DNA from 3 places in the Kitasatospora sp. NA04385 genome. Region 1 is predicted to be linked to each of the others. Evidence: riboswitches for the same ligand, from Rfam matches in the RefSeq annotation. Region 1 holds a riboswitch; each other region holds the start of a gene.
The links. A riboswitch is a leader RNA that binds a small molecule or an ion and turns the genes downstream of it on or off. The one in region 1 is predicted to bind cobalamin.
Positions count from the first base shown of each region.

Region 1 (4,252 bases):
AAGTGGTCGACGTGCAGCTGGCCGCGGGCGGCGCGGGTCTCGCCGTACGCCTCGTGCCGGCCGAACTTCTCGGCCAGGTCGGCGGAGCGCTCGTACGCGGTGAGCATGATGCGCTCGGCGATCAGGGTGGAGAGGGCGACCGCCTCGGCGGAGTCGAAGTCGATCCGCAGCTGGAAGAAGACGTCCTGCAGGCCCATCACGCCCAGGCCGACCGGGCGCCAGCGGGAGTTGGACGTCCCGGCCTCGGTGGTCGGGTAGAAGTTGATGTCGATCACGCGGTCGAGGAAGGTCACCGCGGTGCGGACGGTGGCGTCCAGGCGGTCCCAGTCCATCGCGTTCAGCAGGTCGGCGGCGGTGGCGCCGGGGGCGACGTGCGCGCCCAGGTTGACCGAGCCGAGGTTGCAGACCGCGGTCTCCGAGTCGTCGGTGACCTCCAGGATCTCGGTGCACAGGTTCGAGGAGTGCACCGTGCGGCCCGGCAGCGCGGTCTGGTTGGCGGCCCGGTTGGAGGCATCCTTGAAGGTCATCCAGCCGTTGCCGGTCTGCGCCAGGGTGCGCATCATCCGGGCGTACAGGGTCTGCGCGGGGATGGTGCGCACGGCCTTGCCCGCCAGTTCGGCCTTGACGTACGCGGCGTCGAACTCGGCGCCCCACAGGTCGACCAGCTCCGGCACGTCCGCCGGGGAGAACAGCGACCAGTCGGCGTTGGCGTTGACCCGGCGCATGAACTCGTCCGGGATCCAGTGCGCCAGGTTCAGGTTGTGGGTGCGCCGGGCCTCCTCGCCGGTGTTGTCGCGGAGCTCCAGGAACTCCTCGATGTCGGCGTGCCAGGTCTCCAGGTACACGCAGGCCGCGCCCTTGCGCCGGCCGCCCTGGTTGACCGCCGCCACGGAGGAGTCCAGGGTGCGCAGGAACGGCACGATGCCGTTGGACTGGCCGTTGGTGCCGCGGATCAGCGAGCCGCGCGAGCGGATCCGCGAGTAGGACAGGCCGATGCCGCCGGCGTGCTTGGACAGCCGGGCGATCTGCGCGTACCGGTTGTAGATCGAGTCCAGGTTGTCCAGCGGCGAGTCCAGCAGGTAGCAGGAGGACATCTGCGGGTGCCGGGTGCCGGAGTTGAACAGCGTCGGGGAGCTGGTCAGGTACTCCAGGCGGCTCATCAGGGTGTACAGCTCGGCGACCTCGCGCACCGACTCCTCGGAGGTTCCCACCGCCAGGCCCGCCGCCACGCGGAGCAGGAAGTGCTGCGGGGTCTCGACCACCTTGCGGGTGATCGGGTGGCGCAGCAGGTAGCGGGACTGCACGGTGCGCAGGCCGAAGTACTCGAAGCGGTCGTCGCCGGCCTCGTCGATCAGCGAGTCGAACAGGTCGGCGTGCTCGGCCACGAACGCGGCGGTGGCGTTGCCGATCAGGCCCTCGGCGTGGCCCACGGCCACCGAGGAGGAGAACGAGGTGACGTGCTGGGTGGCGGCCTCGTCGCGGATCTCCAGCGCCAGCAGGCGGGCGGCCAGCTTCGAGTACTGCGGGTCCTCGGCGATCATCGACGCGGCGGCCTCCACGGCCAGCCCGCGCAGCTCGGCGAAGTCCGAACCGGCGTGGCGGCCGCGCAGCGCGGCGGCGGCGACGTGGCCGGGGTCCACCTGGGGGAGGTCGGTGCTGCGGTCGGTGAGCAGCCGGAGCAGCGCCGCACCGGGATCGGTGAAGGCGTCGGCGGATCCCTGGGACGGCAGGGTGACTGAGGCGGCGACGGTCAAGGCGCACTCTCTCCTGTGGCGGCGGCGGACGTGGCTCTACGGGTGTCCGGCACCGCACGCGGCCAGGGGAGGGCAGCACGAAGGAACGAGAACGCGTTCCGGCGCGCCGAAGACCACCCCCGGTCCGCCCGCGAGACCGGACGGCAAAGCTGTGCTGCATGGCGTCTGCGGGGATGCCGTGTCGCACACCGTCGGCAGGTCCTCGGACTCCGCGGGCGTCGCTACAGCCCGCTCACCGTTGCGGGGCAGTCCCGGATTCTCACCGGATTCCCCTGCGTCGACAGCGAGAGTGAGCATACATGTAGTGGCGGCTGGAGCTGGAAGCACCAGATGTAGTAGCGCGTGTCGCGTCGGCGGCGCCGCGCGTAGACAACGAAAACCGCCCGCCGGAGCCCGACCCGGGCCCCGGCGAAGTCCGGTCGGAGCCCGGTCGAAGTCCGGTCGGAGCCCGGCGGCGGCATCGTCGGCAGGCGAAAGAGCGGTGAGGGGACCGGGGACTCCCGGGCCTCAGAACCGCATCGTGTAGACCAGCAGGTCGGTGCCGGGCGTCGGCGACCAGTCCCGCTCGGGGCTGCGGACGAAGCCCAGCGCGGCGTAGATCCGGTGCGCGGCGGTCATCGCCGGACGGGTGGAGAACGCCATCCCGGCCAGCCCGAGTTCCCGGCTGCGGCCGATCGCGGCCTCCACCAGCGCCCGGCCGACGCCGCGGCCGCGGGCCGCCGCGCCGACCGCGAGCATCCGGATCTCGCCCTCGGCGGGCCCGGCGACGTCCGCCCAGGCGGTGCCGCCGGGGGCGAAGGTCACGCAGCCGAGCACGGCTCCGGCGTCGTCGACGGCGACCAGGAGCTCGGCCTCCCGGCCGCGGCGGGCGGCGTCGCGCAGGAGCTCGACGTACGGCGAGTCGGGGCGGGTGTGGCCGTCGCCGACGAAGGCCTCGACGCTGACCTCCCCGGCTCCGGCGAGGTCGCGGTCGAGGGCGCGGCGGACGAGCGGGCGGACGGTCGGGGAGCGCATCCGGCCAGTGTGCCGGAACGGCCGCGGCGCGGGTCCGCCAGGTCCGGGTCGAACGGGTAGCCGGTCGGGCGGTGCGCGTTGTCGCGGCCGTGGCGGCCGTTGCGGTCCAGGTCGCGGCCGACCAGGACGCCGAGGAGTCCGAAACTGCCGATGAGGCCCAGCAGGGCGAGCGCGGTGGTCATGGCTCCACTGTCCCGCCGGGAGCGGGCCGGGACGAGTGGCAGGAACGCACCATTGCCACGAAATCCTGCCACTGCGATGCTGGGCGGATGCGGAAGCTGGAGAACGTCGCCGTCGTGGTGCTGGAGGAGATCCACCCCTTCGAACTGGGGGTGGCCTGCGAGGTGTTCGGCCTGGACCGGAGCGACTCCGGCCTGCCGGTCTACGACTTCGCCCTGGTCGGCGACCGGCCCGGGCCGATGCGCACCCACGCGGGCTTCACCCTCGACGTCCCGCACGGGCCCGAGCGGATCGCCGGGGCCGACCTGGTGATCGCCACCGCCACCGGCGTCCGCGAGCACTACCCCGAGGAGCTCTGCGCGGCGCTGCGGGCCGCCCACGACCGCGGCGCCCACCTGCTGTCGATCTGCTCCGGCAGCTTCCTGCTCGGCGCGGCCGGGCTGCTCGACGGCCGCCGCTGCACCACCCACTGGCGCTACGCCGCCCTGATGGCCGAGCGCTTCCCGCTGACCACCGTCGAACCCGACGTGCTGTACGTCGACGACCACCCCGTGATCACCTCGGCCGGCACCGCCGCGGGCATCGACGCCTGCCTGCACCTGGTCCGCAAGGTGCAGGGCGCCGAGGTGGCCCGGGAGATCGCCCGCCGGATGGTGGTCGCCCCGCACCGCGACGGCGGGCAGGCCCAGTTCATCAACCGCCCGCTGCCCGAGGCCGACGGCGAGTCGCTGGCCGGGGTGCTGGAGTGGATGCGCCACCACGTCGACCGGGAGACCGGCGTCGACCAGCTGGCCCGGCTCGCCCACATGTCGCCGCGCACCTTCGCCCGCCGCTTCCGCCAGGAGACCGGCACCACCCCGCACCGCTGGCTCACCGGCCAGCGGGTGCTGCTCGCCCAGCGCCTGCTGGAGTCCACCGGGCAGAGCGTGGACGAGGTCGCCGCCCGCTGCGGCTTCGGCAACGCCGCCGCGCTGCGGCACCACTTCGGCCGCCGGCTCGGCACCACCCCGCAGGCCTACCGGCGGGCGTTCGGCGGCCCGGCGCGGCCCGTCGAACCGGAGCCCGCGGGCTGAGGCGGCGGCGGGCAGTGGGGGACGGCGGGCAGCGGGCAGCCGGGGAGGGGCAGCCGGGGACGGCCGGGGCGGGGTCAGCCCGACAGGTGGCCGGTCTGGTTCCAGCCGGCCGGCCGCAGCCGCCCGTCGCGGGCCCGCCACACGCTGGTCGAGCAGTTCGCCACCGGGTCCAGTGCGAGCAGCTCCTGCTCGGGCAGCCGGTCCAGCACGTGCCGCAGCATCAGCACGGTG
Region 1 covers NZ_CP054919.1:5,056,215-5,060,466, forward strand. The annotation lists gene HUT16_RS22670 (ribonucleoside-diphosphate reductase subunit alpha) at 1-1,754, opposite strand, end outside; cobalamin riboswitch at 1,930-2,068, opposite strand; gene HUT16_RS22675 (GNAT family N-acetyltransferase) at 2,262-2,768, opposite strand; gene HUT16_RS22680 (GlxA family transcriptional regulator) at 3,038-4,021, shown strand; gene HUT16_RS22685 (histidine phosphatase family protein) at 4,096-4,252, opposite strand, start outside.

Region 2 (4,252 bases), 4.7 Mb from region 1:
TGCTCGGCAAGCGGGTGGTCCGGGCCCGGGACCGGGCGGGCTTCGTGGTCAACGCGCTGCTCGTCCCGTACCTGCTCTCGGCGATCCGGATGGCCGAGGGCGGGCACGCCGACGCGGCCGACATCGACGCCGCCATGGTGCACGGCTGCGCCCACCCGATGGGCCCGCTCGCGCTGGCCGACCTGATCGGCCTGGACACCGTCGAGGCGATCGCCCGCGCGATGTACGACGAGGACAAGGAGCCGCTGCACGCCCCGTCCCCGCTGCTGTCCCGGATGGTCGAGGCGGGCCTGCTCGGCCGCCGGAGCGGGCGCGGCTTCCACCGGTACGACCCGGCCCCCTGACGGCCGGCCGGGTGCGGTGGGGGCACAATCGTGGCCATGCGCACTCTTCTGGTCATCGGCATCGGTGCGGGCGATCCCGACCACCTCACCCTGGAGGCGGTCAAGGCGATCGGCCGCACCGACGTGTTCCTGCTGCTGGACAAGCCCGCCGAACGGCAGGACCTGATGCGGCTGCGGCGGGACATGATCGCCGAGCACGGCCGTCCCGGGCACCGGGTGGTCGAGCTGGTCGACCCGGCCCGGGACCGCGGCACGGCCGCGTACGCGCAGGCCGTGGAGGAGTGGCGGGAGCGGCGGGCGGACCTGGTGGAGCGGGCCGTGGCCGAGGAGGTCCCGGACGGCGGGACGGGTGCGCTGCTGGTGTGGGGCGACCCGGCGCTGTACGACAGCGTGACCGCCGTGCTGGACCGGATCCTGGCGCGCGGACGCACCGGGTTCGCCTACACGGTGGTCCCCGGGATCAGCAGCGTGTCGGTCCTGGCGGCCCGGCACCGCACCACGCTGACCCGCACCGCGCGGCCGGTGCGGATCACCACCGGGCGGCGGCTGGCCGCCGAGGGCTTCGGGCCCGGTGCGGAGGACGCGGTGGTGATGCTGGACGGGCAGGGGGCGTTCGCCGAGATCGACCCGGCGGGCGTGCACATCCACTACGGCGCCTACCTGGGCACCGAGGACGAGATCCTGGTCTCCGGCCCGCTGGCCGAGCACGCCGACCGGATCGCCGCGCTGCGGGCCGAGGCGCGCGAGCGCAAGGGCTGGCTGATGGACAGCTACCTGCTGCGCCGCACCGACGGCTGAACCCGACCGCCGTCCCGTCCGGAGCCCGTCCTGACCGAGCCCGTCCTGTCCGGAACCCGATCCGACCGAGCCCGTCCTGTCCGAAACCCGTCCCACGGATCGGACGGGTTCGGGAGTTCGCGCCGGAATCCGCCCGGTCCGTTCTACACTGGCGGCGCGACTGGTTCGCCCCGTCCGCCAGGCGGGGCGTCGTAAGAGGGAACCCGGTGACGCCTTTAACGGCCAGTCCGGGACTGCCCCGCAGCGGTGAGTGGGAACGACCGCCGTCATACGCACTGGGCCCGGGAGGGTCTGGGAAGCGACGGCCAGTAGGTGCCCGGGAACGATCTCGATCCCCCGGGTGTGCCCGCGAGTCCGAAGACCTGCCCGTTGCCCGGGTGCGAACGTTCGCACCCGGTAGCCGGTGACCTCGAGGGCGGGTCGGCACGGACACCCGGCGGGCACGCGCGCTCCGGCGCCGCACCCCGCCCGGTCTCGCCACCCCCGCGCGCCCTCCTGTGCACCGGCCCCAGGATCAAGGCTCGCGAGGAGAGTCCCCTTGACTACGAAGTCCGTAGCCGCGGCAACCGTTCACGGATACCCCCGCCAGGGCGGCAACCGGGAACTGAAGAAGGCGATCGAGGGCTACTGGAAGGGCGCCGTCACCGCGGAAGCCCTGCTGGCCACCGCCGCCGACCTGCGCCGGAGCAACTGGAAGCAGCTCGCCGAGGCGGGCGTCCAGGAAGTCCCCACCGGCGACTTCTCGTTGTACGACCACGTGCTGGACACCACCGTCGCCGTCGGCGCGATCCCGCCCCGGCACCGGGCCGCGGTGGCCGCCGACCCGCTGGCCGGGTACTTCGCGATGGCCCGCGGCACCCAGCAGGCACCGCCGCTGGAGATGACCAAGTGGTTCGACACCAACTACCACTACCTGGTGCCCGAGTTGGGCCCGGACACGGTGTTCGCCGCGAATCCCGCCAAGGCCGTCGCCGAGCTCGGCGAGGCGCTCGCGCTCGGCCACGCCGCCCGCCCGGTGCTGGTCGGCCCGATCACCTACCTGCTGCTCGCCAAGCCCGCGCCCGACGCGCCCGCCGACTTCCAGCCGCTCACCCTGCTGGACCGGCTGCTGCCGGTCTACGCGGAGCTGCTGGCCGACCTGCGGGCGGCCGGCGCCGCCTGGGTGCAGCTGGACGAGCCCGCCCTCGTCCAGGACCGCACCCCGGCCGAGCTGAACGCCGCCGCCCGCGCCTACCGGGAGCTCGGCGCCCCGGCCGACCGGCCGAAGCTGCTGGTCGCCTCCTACTTCGACCGGCTCGGCGAAGCCCTGCCGGTGCTGGCCAAGGCCCCCGTCGAGGGCCTGGCCCTCGACTTCACCGGGCCCGCCGCCGCCAACCTGGACGACCTGGCCGCCCTCGGCGGGCTGCCCGGCAAGCGGCTGGTCGCGGGCGTGGTCGACGGCCGCAACGTGTGGATCAACGACCTGGGCAAGTCCCTCACCACCCTGGGCACCCTGCTCGGCCTCGCCGACACGGTGGACGTCGCCACCTCCTGCTCGCTGCTGCACGTCCCGCTGGACGCCGCCGCCGAACGCGACCTCGACCCGCAGATCGCCCGCTGGCTGGCCTTCGCCCGCCAGAAGGCCGCCGAAGTGGCCCTGCTGGCCCGCGCCCTGCGCGAGGGCACCGACGCCGTCACCGCCCGGCTCACCGCCAACCGCGCCGACCTGGCCTCCCGCACCACCTCCCCCATCACCCGCGACCCGGCCGTCCGGGCCCGCACCGCCGCCGTCACCGACGCCGACACCAGCCGGGCCCAGCCCTACCCGCAGCGCGCCGAAGCCCAGCGCGCCCGCCTCCAGCTGCCGCCGCTGCCCACCACCACCATCGGCTCCTTCCCGCAGACCACCGAACTGCGCACCACCCGGGCCGAGTTGAACGCCGGACGGCTGAACGCGGCCGACTACCGCAAGCGGATGGAGGCCGAGGTCCGCGCGGTGATCGCGTACCAGGAGCAGGCCGGGCTGGACGTGCTGGTGCACGGCGAGCCCGAACGCAACGACATGGTGCAGTACTTCGCCGAGCAGCTCACCGGCTACCTCGCCACCCGGCACGGCTGGGTCCAGTCCTACGGCACCCGCTACGTCCGCCCGCCGGTCCTGGCCGGCGACATCTCCCGCCCGCAGCCGATGACCGTCGACTGGTACGCCTACGCGCAGGGCCTGACCGACCGCCCGGTCAAGGGCATGCTGACCGGCCCGGTCACCATGCTCGCCTGGTCCTTCGTCCGCGACGACCAGCCGCTCGCCGACACCGCCCAGCAGGTCGCCCTCGCCCTGCGCGACGAGGTGAACGACCTGGAAGCCGCCGGCGCCGCCGTCATCCAGGTCGACGAGCCCGCGCTGCGCGAAACCCTGCCGCTGCGCCGCGCCGGGTGGCCCGCCTACCTCGACTGGGCCACCGACGCGTTCCGCCTCACCACCTCCGGCGTCCGCGCCGACACCCAGATCCACACCCACATGTGCTACGCCGAGTTCGGCGACATCCTGCGCGCCATCGAGGAGTTGGACGCCGACGTGATCTCGCTGGAGGCCGCCCGCTCGCACATGCAGGTGGCCCGCGAACTGGCCGAGGCGGGTTACCTCGCCGAGGTCGGCCCGGGCGTGTGGGACATCCACTCCCCGCGCGTGCCGAGCACCGAGGAGGCGCTCGGCCTGCTGCGCGCCGGGCTCGCCGCGATCCCGGTCGAACGCCTGTGGGTCAACCCCGACTGCGGCCTGAAGACCCGCGGCTGGCCCGAGACCCGCGCCTCGATCGACAGCCTGGTCGCCGCCGCCCGCACCCTGCGCGCCGAGCTGGCCGACTGACCCGCCGCACCCCGCCCCGCCACTCCACCGGCTCCCGGGGAGGCGGGGCGGGGTGCGCCGCAGGGGGTCAGCCGGAGCCGGGCAGCCCGAGGTTGCGGTAGATCTCCGTGGTGACCGTGGAGAAGTTCATGGTCATGAAATGGATTCCCGGCGCACCCTCGGCGAGCAGCCTCCGGCACATTTCGGTGGCGAATTCGATGCCGATCGCCCGCACTGCGGCGGGGTCGCCCTCGTTCCGCTCCAGCGCGTCCGAAAGGCGGGACGG
Region 2 covers NZ_CP054919.1:372,626-376,877, forward strand. The annotation lists gene HUT16_RS01620 (3-hydroxybutyryl-CoA dehydrogenase) at 1-344, shown strand, start outside; gene cobF (precorrin-6A synthase (deacetylating)) at 381-1,142, shown strand; cobalamin riboswitch at 1,287-1,527, shown strand; gene metE (5-methyltetrahydropteroyltriglutamate--homocysteine S-methyltransferase) at 1,681-3,987, shown strand; gene metF (methylenetetrahydrofolate reductase [NAD(P)H]) at 4,055-4,252, opposite strand, start outside.
Region 2: it holds a riboswitch for cobalamin, as region 1 does, so the genes downstream of both, metE (5-methyltetrahydropteroyltriglutamate--homocysteine S-methyltransferase) here and HUT16_RS22670 (ribonucleoside-diphosphate reductase subunit alpha) in region 1, are expected to answer to the same signal.

Region 3 (4,252 bases), 3.7 Mb from region 1:
ACGGCCGAGGCGGCGTCGTAGTCGAGCAGCCGGGCGATCGAGACGCCGAGCGCGTCGGCGAGCCGGACCACGGTGCCGATGCTGGGGTTGGTGCGGGCCTGTTCGATCTGGACCACCATGCCGCGGCTGACCCCGGAACGGGCGGCCAGGGCGTCCAGGGTGTGGCCGCGGTCGAGGCGCAGGCGCTTGAGGTTGCGGGCGAGGGCCTGGGTGACGAGATCGGCGTCCGGCACGGGCAGTCCAATATTCTGGTTGGGAGGGTGCAGCAGGTTGAACTATGCTGCGGCGGCATCGACAGATCCACCGACTGTACTGCGGGGTCCACCATGCTGTCCGCCGACCGGTTCCTCCGGTGAGCGCCGCGTTCGCGCTGCTCGCCAGCCTGCTCTGGGGCGTCGCCGACTACGGCGGCGGGGCGATCACCCGGCGGATGCCCGCGCTGACGGTGGTGGTGCTCTCGCAGACCGCCGCCGCCGCGGTGCTCGCGGTCGCGGTGACCGCCACCGGCGGCTGGCCGGGGGCCTCTCCCGCCCTCTGGTGCGCGGTGGCGGCGGGCGTGATCGGGCCGTTCGCCCTGCTGGCCTTCTACCGGGCGCTGGCGCTCGGGCCGATGGGCGTGGTGTCGCCGCTGGCCACCGTCGGCGTGCTGGTCCCGATCGGGGTCGGCCTGTTCCTCGGCGAGCGGCCGGGCGCCGTCCAGGGCCTGGGCATCGCGGTGGCCGTCGCCGGGGTCGCCCTGGCCGGCGGCCCGCGGCGCGGCGGGGCCGCGGTGCAGCCGCGGGCACTGGCGCTGACCCTGGGCGCGGCCTTCGCCTTCGGCGCGGTGCTGACCCTGGTCGCGCAGGCCAGCGGGGGCGGCGCCCTGCTGCTGACGCTGTGCGTGCAGCGGCTGACCAACGCGGTGGTCGGCGCCGGGATGCTGGCCGCCGCGGCCCGCCGCCGGCCGCTCGGGCTGCGGGCGGGTCTGCGCGAACTGCCCGCGCTGACCGCCGTCGGGGTCGCCGACGTGGCCGCGAACGGCCTGTACGCGGCCGCCTCGCACCTGGGCTCGGTGGCGGTGGCGGCCGTGCTGGCCTCGCTCTACCCGGTGGTCACCGCGCTGATGGCGCGCGGCCTGCTGAAGGAGCGGCTGCTGCGGGTGCAGGTGGTGGGCGCGGGCCTCGCGGTGGCCGGGACGCTGATCCTGGCCGCCGGCTGACGCACCGCCAGGACGCCCCCGTCAGGACGCCCCCGGCGGGGAGCCCGGGTCAGGACGCGCCCGCCCCCGCGAACGTCCGGGAGCGCCTGGCGATCCGCCAGTAGCCGATCGCGGCGGCCCAGACCACCACGAACAGGCCGACGATCACGAAGCCGACGTTGTCCAGGCTGAGCCCGGCGATCCAGCCGGTGACCGGGTCCGCCAGGTCGAACTTCTCGTGCAGCACCGCGACCAGTTCGACGGTGCCGATCACGAAGGCCACCGCGATCGACAGCCCGGTGATGGTCAGGTTGTAGTACACCTTGCGGACCGGGTGGGAGAACGCCCACTGGTAGGCGAAGTTCATGAACGTGCCGTCCAGGGTGTCGAACAGGCTCATCCCGGCGGCGAACAGCAGCGGCAGGCAGACCACCGCGTACCAGGGCAGCCCGGAGGCCGCGCCGGAGCCCGCCATCACCATCAGGGTGACCTCGGTGGCGGTGTCGAAGCCCAGGCCGAGCACCATGCCGACCGGGAACATCTGGCCGGGGCGGCTGATCGAGCGGGTGGCCCGGTTCAGCAGCCGGGCCAGCAGGCCGCGGGCGTTCAGCTGCTTCTCCAGCTCGGCCTCGTCGTACTGCCCGGCCCGCATCGCCCGGAACACCCGCCAGATGCCCAGCAGGGCCACCAGGTTGAGTGCCGCGATCAGGTAGAGGAAGGCGCCGGACGCGGTGGTGCCGATGGTGCCCAGCACCCGGTGGGTGGTGGACTCCTCGTCCATCAGGGTGCCCGCCAGGGCCGCCCCGCCGGCCACCAGGCCGGCCATCAGCACCACCATCGAGGAGTGGCCGAGGGCGAACCAGAAGCCCACCGAGACCGGGCGGCGGCCGTCCGCCATCAGCTTGCGGGTGGTGTTGTCGATCACCGCGATGTGGTCGGCGTCGAAGGCGTGCCGCATGCCCAGGGTGTAGGCGGTGACGCCCAGGCCGACGCCGAACACCTGGGTGCCGACCCGGTACCCGTGCGGCGCGACCAGGAACAGCAGCGTCCCGAACGCCACCGCGTGCAGGGCCAGGATGACCGCCATCAGACCGGCCGTGCGCAGGGTGTCCTCGCGCCGCCAGCGGAAGGCGGGCAGCGGGGAGCCCGGGGCGTTCCCGGGCAGGGTCGATTCGGACGCGGTCATCCGCGGATCACGCTCCAGCACCTCGTGGATCACTTCGTGAGATGCCGCGGCCGGTCTCCTGGCTGACGGGGTGTTGCGCGCCGGCTCCCGGCCTTCCCGGCCGCGGGCGGCCAGTGGCACGGGGTGGGAGCCGACGACTCCCCGATCACAGTGGCGAGGGCCGCTCCGGACTCCCGCGGCGGACGCTCCCGCGCCCGCCGCGGCGCACCGGCTTCCCGAGCACCACGGCCCGCCCACCGTAGGCCCGGCGCGGGCCCGGCGGCAAGGGCGCACCCGGGCCCGGGTGGCGCAGATCACGCCAGGTCAGCGCGGTCCTGACGGCCGCTCAGGCCATCCAGAAGAACACGCAGGTCATCCGCTTCTCCTCCAGCGCGGCGCCGTGGTAGGCGGTCGCGGTGTGGATCAGGTTGGCGGTGTAGAGCAGCAGCCGGTTGTAGCGGTGCGGGACGACCAGGTCCTCGGTGAAGGAGTCCGGCGGGACGAAGCGGGTGCCCAGCGCGTCCACCAGGTTGTCGTGCGGGGCGACCACGCTGTTGCCGCCGAGCCGGCCGCCGGGGAAGCTCTGCCGGTGGAAGCTGGTGCCGCAGTGCTTGGGGACCGCCGGGTTGAGGTACAGCACGGCGGCGTAGCGGCACAGCGAGCGCGAGTCGGTGTGCGGGCGCGGCTCGCACTCCCCCGCGCCGACCACCTGCACGCAGTTGTGGTTGAAGGTGCCGCCCGCGGCCTCGTCCAGCGCCCAGATCCGCTCGGCCCCGGTGGACCGGCGGACCAGGTCCTCGACGTGCGCGAGTTCGTCCGGCTCCAGCCCGGGCATCGCGCGCAGGCCGGGCCAGGACTCGGGGCGGTGCGGGTAGCCCTCGTCCCAGTCGGTGCGCGCCAGGTGCCGGGCGCGCACCGCGTCCGGGTCCGGCAGGACGTCGTCCAGCACCCAGTAGTCGCGTCCCCTGGTGGGCTTGCGGTACGGCAGGACCGGGAGCGCCGGGGTGGGGCGCGGGCCCTGGAACGGTTGCACGGGCATGGACCCGACAATAGGAGCGGCGCTTCGGGGCCTCGCCCAAGACGTGGTCAACCTTGCGTCAAGGCTTGCCCGGCGGCGGGCCGGCGGCCGCCCGGTGACGGAGCGTCAGGACCGCTGGCAGCGCGGGCACCAGAACAGGTTCCGGGCGGCCAGCTCCTCGGTGCGGACCGGGGTCGCGCAGACCAGGCAGGGCTGGTCGTGCCGCCGGTAGACGTACACCTCGCCGCCGTGGTCGTCCACCCGGGGCGGGCGGCCCATCGCCTCGGGGGTGTGCTCGGGGCGGACGGTGTCGATCCGGCCGGCGGCCACGCCGTCGCGCATCAGGGCGACCAGGTCCGTCCAGATCGCGTCCCACTCGGGGCGGGAGAGGTCGCGGCCGGGGCGGTGCGGGCTGATGCCGAGCCGGAACAGCACCTCGGCGCGGTACACGTTGCCGACGCCGGCCAGCACCTTCTGGTCCATCAGCAGGGCGGCGACCGTGCTGCCGCTGCGGGAGATCCGCCGCCAGGCCGCGTCGCCCGCGTCGCCCGGGCGCAGCGGGTCCGGCCCGAGGCGGCGGTGGACGGCGGCCTTCTCCTCGGGGGTGAGCAGTTCGCAGGCGGTCGGACCGCGCAGCTCGGCGTAGCCGGTGTCGTTCACCATCCGCAGCCGGACCTGGCCGACCGGGTCCGGGGCGGCCCCCGCGCCGAACCGGTACGTCCCGTACAGCCCCAGGTGCACGTGCAGCCACTGCTCGCCGAAGCCCAGGAACAGGTGCTTGCCGTGCGCCTGCGCCTCGTCCAGCACCCGCCCGTCGATCAGCGCGGCCCCCTCCGCGAAGCGGCCCTGCGGGCTGGACACCCGCACCGGGCGCCCCCCGAACAGCTCGTCG
Region 3 covers NZ_CP054919.1:1,336,590-1,340,841, forward strand. The annotation lists gene HUT16_RS05690 (XRE family transcriptional regulator) at 1-233, opposite strand, end outside; gene HUT16_RS05695 (DMT family transporter) at 353-1,198, shown strand; gene HUT16_RS05700 (HoxN/HupN/NixA family nickel/cobalt transporter) at 1,248-2,363, opposite strand; cobalamin riboswitch at 2,394-2,605, opposite strand; gene HUT16_RS05705 (DUF6445 family protein) at 2,689-3,381, opposite strand; gene HUT16_RS05710 (Fpg/Nei family DNA glycosylase) at 3,487-4,252, opposite strand, start outside.
Region 3: it holds a riboswitch for cobalamin, as region 1 does, so the genes downstream of both, HUT16_RS05700 (HoxN/HupN/NixA family nickel/cobalt transporter) here and HUT16_RS22670 (ribonucleoside-diphosphate reductase subunit alpha) in region 1, are expected to answer to the same signal.